DNA from 3 places in the Streptomyces sp. BBFR25 genome. Region 3 is predicted to be linked to each of the others. Evidence: riboswitches for the same ligand, from Rfam matches in the RefSeq annotation. Region 3 holds a riboswitch; each other region holds the start of a gene.
What was found. A riboswitch is a leader RNA that binds a small molecule or an ion and turns the genes downstream of it on or off. The one in region 3 is predicted to bind cobalamin.

Region 1: it holds a riboswitch for cobalamin, as region 3 does, so the genes downstream of both, ACGH52_RS31015 (ABC transporter substrate-binding protein) here and ACGH52_RS29395 (energy-coupling factor ABC transporter permease) in region 3, are expected to answer to the same signal.
Region 2: it holds a riboswitch for cobalamin, as region 3 does, so the genes downstream of both, ACGH52_RS09740 (cobalamin biosynthesis protein) here and ACGH52_RS29395 (energy-coupling factor ABC transporter permease) in region 3, are expected to answer to the same signal.

What each region holds. Positions count from the first base shown of each region.
Region 1 is NZ_CP172447.1:6,805,413-6,807,664, reverse strand. Features, by position in the region: gene ACGH52_RS31020 (ferric reductase-like transmembrane domain-containing protein) at 1-866, opposite strand, end outside; cobalamin riboswitch at 1,054-1,175, shown strand; gene ACGH52_RS31015 (ABC transporter substrate-binding protein) at 1,284-2,249, shown strand; gene ACGH52_RS31010 (FecCD family ABC transporter permease) at 2,246-2,252, shown strand, end outside.
Region 2 is NZ_CP172447.1:2,143,931-2,146,182, forward strand. Features, by position in the region: gene pitH (low-affinity phosphate transporter PitH) at 1-529, shown strand, start outside; gene ACGH52_RS09735 (hypothetical protein) at 564-785, shown strand; cobalamin riboswitch at 958-1,104, shown strand; gene ACGH52_RS09740 (cobalamin biosynthesis protein) at 1,210-2,175, shown strand; gene ACGH52_RS09745 (cobyric acid synthase) at 2,172-2,252, shown strand, end outside.
Region 3 is NZ_CP172447.1:6,439,222-6,441,473, forward strand. Features, by position in the region: gene ACGH52_RS29390 (energy-coupling factor ABC transporter substrate-binding protein) at 1-226, opposite strand, end outside; gene ACGH52_RS29395 (energy-coupling factor ABC transporter permease) at 223-921, opposite strand; cobalamin riboswitch at 951-1,137, opposite strand; gene ACGH52_RS29400 (potassium channel family protein) at 1,216-1,773, opposite strand; gene ACGH52_RS29405 (chloride channel protein) at 1,770-2,252, opposite strand, start outside.

The sequences.
Region 1 (2,252 bases), 370 kb from region 3:
CGGCCTGCCCCCCGCATCCACCACCCGGGCCGGGCCGCGCCACCGCGCCCGCGGGCGGAGCCCAGCCGTTCGGCCCGCCGGGCCGGTCGCAGCAGGCGGAGCAACAGCAGTGCCGCGACCGGCAGTTGCAGCAGCCACAGGACGGTGCGGGGCCATTCCCCGTACCAGACGTTGGTTCCGTACAGCAGCGTGTGCCACACGCTGAGCACGTAGACGACGATCACGAAACGGTGCAGCCGCCGCCAGGTGTTCGCTCCGATGCGGTGCCGGACGTAGAACAGCAGCCCCAGCGGGATCGCCAAGTACAGGGCGCCCTGGCCGAGCGGGATGGCGATCCGGCCGGTTCCGGAGTCGTACCAGCCCGGCACGAAGGTGTCCGCGAAGCCCACCCAGAGCCGTTCCGCCCAGTCCACCTCCGTCTCGTAGCGCACGAGTTCGGCCGCGAACATCAGCGCGTGCGCCGCCATCAGCGCCATGGTCGTCAGGCTCGTGGTGCGGTGCCAGCGCTCCAGTACCTGCCGGGAGACCGGCAGCCGGGTGGGGCGTGGTCCCGACAGCAGCAGGCCGAGCATGACCGTGCCCCAGGCCCACAGCAGCCCCGACCATCCGAACGCCTGGCTGAGCAGGTACATCCAGTACGTACCGGGATCGTCCATGAACGGCATGACCGCGACGGTGTCCGAAGCACCCGATTCCATGCGGGCGTACAGGAGCGCGAAGACGAGCGCCGTGACCACCACCGCCGCGGTGGCGTCGGGCAGGGCGGACCGCAGGTCGCCGCGCAGCGCGACGCGGTCACCGGGAGGACGTTGCCGCCCGGGCGGGTCCGCCGACCCGTCTTCGTCCGGCCTCGCGTCTGACAGCATCGGGCCTCCCGGGCACGGACTATCGCGGGGGTGGTGCGCATGTGGCGTGGGGCAACAAGTCTGGCTGAAGGGGCGGCGATCCTCCGAGGTGTTATCCGGCCAGAGCCATCACGCGGCCGGCTCCGCCCGCCCTTTCGCCCGTCGATCGGGGAAACGTAGGATCGCCTGGTCATCGCCGCGACGGGAGACAGGAAGCCGGTGCGAATCCGGCACGGTCCCGCCACTGTGACCGGGGAGCGCCCCTCCGACATGCCACTGCGCACCGCGCGGGAAGGCGGAGGGATCGTCGATCCGGGAGTCAGGACACTGGTCCGTCGCGGGCCCGATCCGAGGAGCGCGGACTCCAGGAGGCTTCACGTGTCCCAGTTGTTCACCCCTGCCCGCACACGCGGGTTCCTCCGTGCCACGGCGGCTGCCATGGCTCTTTCGTCGGTGCTGCTGGCCACCGGCTGCGGTTCGCCGGAGCAGAGCGGCCAGGACGCGAAGGCCACCGCGGCCGTGCCCGCGGGCTTTCCCGTCACCGTCGACAACTGCGGCGTGAAGACGACGTACGACAAGCCGCCGTCGCGGGTGGTCACCATCCACCAGCACCCGGCGGAGCTGATGCTCGCCCTCGGCCTGAAGGACCGCATGGTCGGTACGGCCTTCCCCGACTCCGCCGTCCTGCCGAGCCTCGAGGAGGACTACGAGGCGATCCCCGAACTGGCGGAGAAGGAACCGTCGTTCGAGAGGGTGCTGGACGCCGAACCGGATCTCGTCTACGGCGGCTACGGCAGCGCCTTCGCCGAGAAGGAGGGCCGCTCCCGCGAGGCGTTCGCCGACGCGGGCATCGACACCTATCTCAACCGTGAGTACTGCGGCAAGAGGCGGGTGACGATGAAGGACACCTACGACGAGATCCGCACCATCGGCAAGATCTTCGGTGTCCCGGACCGGGCCGACCAGCTCGTCGCCGACCTCGAAGGCCGCGTGGGCAAGGCGGCCGCCGAGGTCGAGGCCGAGCCCGAGGTGCCCGTCTTCGTGTACGACAGCGGCGACAAGGCCGCCTTCACCGCGGGCGGCAAGAGCCTCGGCACCGAACTGATCCGGCTGGCCGGCGGCGAGAACGTCTTCGCCGACCTCGACGACGTCTTCGGCGACGTCTCCTGGGAGCAGGTCATCGAGCGCAGGCCGGAGGTCATCGCCGTCTACGACTACGCGGGCGCCGGAAGCGTCGAGCAGAAGAAGAAGTTCCTGCTGTCCCAGTCCGCGCTCGCCGACGTGCCCGCCATCAGGAACAAGCGATTCGTCGTGCTGCCGCTGACCGCCACCCTGGTCGGCATCCGCTCGGCCTACGCGGTCGACGACCTGGCCCGCGGACTGCACCCCGAGAGCTTCCGGTGACCC
Region 2 (2,252 bases), 4.3 Mb from region 3:
GGGCCTGACCGACCTCCAGCCGCAGCAGGGCTTCGCCGCCCAGACCAGTGCCGCCACGGTCATCCTGGCCTCGTCCCACCTCGGCTTCTCCCTGTCCACCACGCACTCGGTCTCCGGTGCGGTGATGGGCGCGGGCCTCGGCCGCAAGGGCGGCGTGGTCCGCTGGTCCACGGCCACCCGGATGTTCGTCGCCTGGGGCCTGACGCTGCCCGCCGCGGCCCTGGTCGCCGCGCTCGCCGAGTGGGTCTGCCGCCTCGGCGACTGGGGCACGGCCCTCGTCGCGGTGTTCCTGGTCGCCTCCAGCTTCGCGATCTGGCGGATCTCCCGCCGCGAGGTCGTCGACCACACCAACGTCGTCGACGGCGACGTGGTGGGCGCCCAGCAGCCCGAGCCGGCCGGTGTGGTCACCACGGCGATGGCCGCCGTGTCGCCGCCCCCGACGGGCGTGGCCGAGGAGCTGTCGGCCACCCTCCCGGCCGCCGCCACCACGTCCGACCCCAAGGCCCCCTCGGCCGCCACCACCGTCTGAACCCGCAGCCCGGGTACGAAGGAAGCGAACCTCCATGAGCATCGACTGGGCAGCTCTCGGCTCCGTCTTCGGCGTCAGCCTCGTGGTCACGGTGGCCCTGGTGGGCCTGTTCACCCTCGGCATCGTCGGCCTCTCCCGCCAGGAGCGGGCCGCCGCCGAGGGCGGCTCCGCGGCCCTCGCGGTCACCGGCGCGTACGCGTGCTTCGCGGCCTGCACGGCGGCGGTGGCGTACGGGATCTATCTGATCGTCGCCTGACCGCGCCGCTCGGCCACCGCCTGAAATCCGCCCGTTCACGGGCGCACGCGCCGGGGCGGGGCGCGGAACGGACTCGAACCGTTCCGCGCCCCGCCCCTTCGCGTGCCGGCGCACACCACTCGTGTGTGGGCCTTCGCACACTCCCCCGTCGCAGGTCAACGCCAGGTTGACGGGTGTTCGCGGGCCGTGGTGGACTTCCGGGGCCATCTACGGCGGCAGGAGAGGAAGCCCGGTGCGAATCCGGCGCGGTCCCGCCACTGTGACCGGGGATCAGGAAACCCCCGGGAGCCAGGAACTCTCACCGCCGGACTCTTCGAACCAGGGCGTGGACACCCTGAGTGAGGACATGACGCGATGCCCGGCTGCCGCCACCGCCCGACGCCCAGTGCCAGGTGCTTCCCCGACCCTGTGACCGGCTGAACCCGTGCGTGCCGGACGCGTCTTCGCGTACGGCGCCGCCGCCGGCCTCCTCGGCGACCTCCTCCTCGGCGATCCGCGCCGCGGACACCCGGTCGCCGCGTTCGGCCGTGCCGCGGGCGCCGTGGAACAGGTGCTGTGGCGGGACCACCGGGGCTGGGGCGCCCTGCACACCGCCGTGTGCGCCGGTGGCGCCGCCGCCCTCGGGCTGGCCGCCTCCCATGCCGTGCACCGCTCCCCCGCCGCCCGCGTCGTCCTGACCGGCGCGGCCACCTGGGCCGTCGTCGGCGGCACCTCGCTCGCCCGCGAGGCCGCCGCGATCGGCCGGGCCCTGGAGGCCGGTGACGTCGAGGCCGCCCGGGCGCGGCTGCCGCACCTGTGCGGGCGGGACCCGCGGGCGCTGGACGCCGACGGCATCGCCAGGGCCGTCGTGGAGTCCGTCGCCGAGAACACCTCGGACGCGGTGGTGGGCGCCCTGGTGTGGGGCGCCGTGGCGGGGGTGCCCGGGCTGCTCGGCTTCCGGGCCGCCAACACGCTGGACGCCATGGTCGGCCACAAGTCGCCCAGGTACCGCCGCTACGGCTGGGCCTCGGCCCGCCTGGACGACCTCGCGGGCTGGCCGGGCGCCCGCCTGACCGCCGTACTGGCCACCGTGGCCGGGGGCGACCCGCGGGGCGCGGTGCGGGCCTGGCGCGCGGACGCCGCACGGCACCCGAGCCCCAACGCGGGGCCCGTGGAGGCCTCGTTCGCCGGCGCCCTGGGCGTGCGGCTCGGCGGGACGCTCTCCTACGGCGGGCGGGTCGAGCACCGGCCCGTCCTCAACGGCGCCGCCGGGCGCCCCGTACGGGCCGGTTCCGGCGACATCGACCGGGCGGTACGGCTGTCCCGGCGCGTGAGCTGGCTGGCGCTGGGCGTGTGCGCGGGCGCACGGCTGCTCGCGCGCGGCATCGTCAGGAAGGGACGTACGTCATGAACGGTGGTCTGCTCGTCGCCGGTACCACCTCCGACGCCGGCAAGAGCGTCGTCACCGCCGGGATCTGCCGCTGGCTG
Region 3 (2,252 bases):
GCAGGGCGAACAGCGCCGACTCGACCTCCCCGGACGGCGGTTCGTACAGCGGGGAGAACCACGGCTCGTAGTCCGGTTCGATCTCGGTGATCGCCGTCTCCGCCTCCGCGTCGGCCCCGGCGAACGGCTCCTCCTTGTGGTCGCCGAGCCCCAGCACCAGCGGCAGCACCGCCAGCGCGGCCACGGCGAGCAGCAGCAGGGCGTTGATCCTCGCGTTGCGGCTCATCGGGCCACCGCCTCCCGCTTCCGCTCGCCGGTCCGGGTCAGCAGCACGCCCAGCCGGGTCAGTTCGCCCTTGCTGGACTGCACCAGCAGCCGCATCACGATCACCGTGAGCAGGCCCTCGCTCACCGCGAGCGGGATCTGGGTCACCGCGAAGATGGACCCGAACTTGCCGAGCGCGCCCGTGAATCCGCTGCTCGGGTCCGGGAAGGCCAGCGCCAGCTGCACGCTGGTCACGCAGTACGTGGACAGGTCGGCGACGAACGCCCCGAAGAACACGGTGACCATCAGCGGCACGTCGAAGCGGCGCAGCAGCCGGTAGACGCCGTACCCGGCCCAGGGGCCGGCGATCGCCATCGAGAAGACGTTGGCGCCGAGCGTGGTCAGCCCGCCGTGGGCGAGCAGCAGCGCCTGGAAGAGCAGGGTGATGGTGCCCAGGACCGCCATGATCGGCGGCCGGAACAGGATGGCACCCAGGCCGGTGCCGGTCGGGTGCGAGCAACTTCCGGTGACGGACGGCAGTTTCAGGGCCGAGAGAACGAACGTGAAGGCGCCGGAGGCGCCGAGGAGCAGCGTGCTCTCCGGATGCTCCCTGACCTCACGGGTGAGTGACCGGACTCCGTGGACGACGAACGGCGCGGACGCGACACCCCAGGCGATCGCGTGCGCCGGTGGCAGAAAGCCCTCGGCTATGTGCATGGCTCAGCAGACCCTCTCCAGCACCTCGTGGATGGACGACGCGCCTTGGCCGGTCTCCTGGCTTACGGGTACCACCGCCCGTGCTCCGCCTTCCCGGATCGCAAGCGATCCAGTGGCTGCCCGCGAGGGCCGGAGCCGGACTTCCCGATTCACAGTGGCGAGGGCCGCACCGGCATCACACCGGATTTCCCGTTCACCAAGGCGTGGCGACAGTAGTGCTCCCACGGGGGCGGGCACAAGCGGGCCTCGGTACTGCGGAAACGCCCGGTGCCGGGTGCGGGGGCCGCACCGCCGTCAGCGCGAGCGGCCCCGCTGGGGCCCCCGGACCACCCTGTCCCGCATCCGGGTGGTCAGCGCGGTGGCGGCGGCGGTGAGGAAGACGAAGCTGTACGTGATCTGCAGGACGGTCACCACCCGCGCGGCCTGGCCCCGCGGGGTGATGTCCCCGTACCCGACGGTGGCGAGCGTCACCACGGTGAAGTACAGCGCGTCGATCCTGGTGTGCAGGCCGTGGAACTCGCCCGGCGACTTGGCCAGCGCGTAGTACGTGGCGGAGAAGACGTGCACGGACAGGACGATCAGCAGGGAGATGACCACCCCGGGCCGGCTGTCCGGGTGGTCGAGGAGGACGTGCCGGATCTGCCGCAGCAGCAGCACGGCCACGACGGTCAGCAGTGCCGCGAACAGCGTCCAGCTCAGTGCCGGCCGCTGCGGCCCCAGGTGGTCGAGGGGGAGCAGGAAGTAGGCCACGACCACGGCGGCCGCGATCCCGGCCCGCACGAGCCAGGGCCGTACGGCGTCCCAGCCGACGCGGGGGCGCGGGCCCGAGGGCGCGGTCCGGCGGTCCCTCACCGTGCCGCTCCCGTTGTCGGCGCCCCGCCGGACGCCCGGTCCTCCCCCGGCTCCGTGCGCCGCACCAGCTGGGCGACGACGAACGCGACGACCGACGCCATGACGATCAGCGGCGTCTGGTCGTGGGCGTCGCGGCCCATCAGCAGCACCGCCAGGACCGAGCTGGCCAGCGGCAACCCGGTCACCGCGGCCGCCGCGGCGGCGATGCCGAGGGCGAGGGCCGGGGTCGCGCCGAAGCCGGGCAGCCCGGAGCAGGCCAGCGCCGTCGCCGCGCCCAGCAGGACGGCCGGGAAGATCGGGCCGCCGCGCAGCGCGCCCAGCGCGATGCCCCAGGCCAGCCCCTTGCACGCGACCAGCGCCACCAGCGCCCCCACCGACCAGGCGTGCGGGTGCGCGGCGAGCTGGGCGAGGGTGGCCTGGCCGGACAGCGCCGCCTCCGCCGGGGAGCGGCCGGTGATCAGCGCGTAGGCGGCGACACA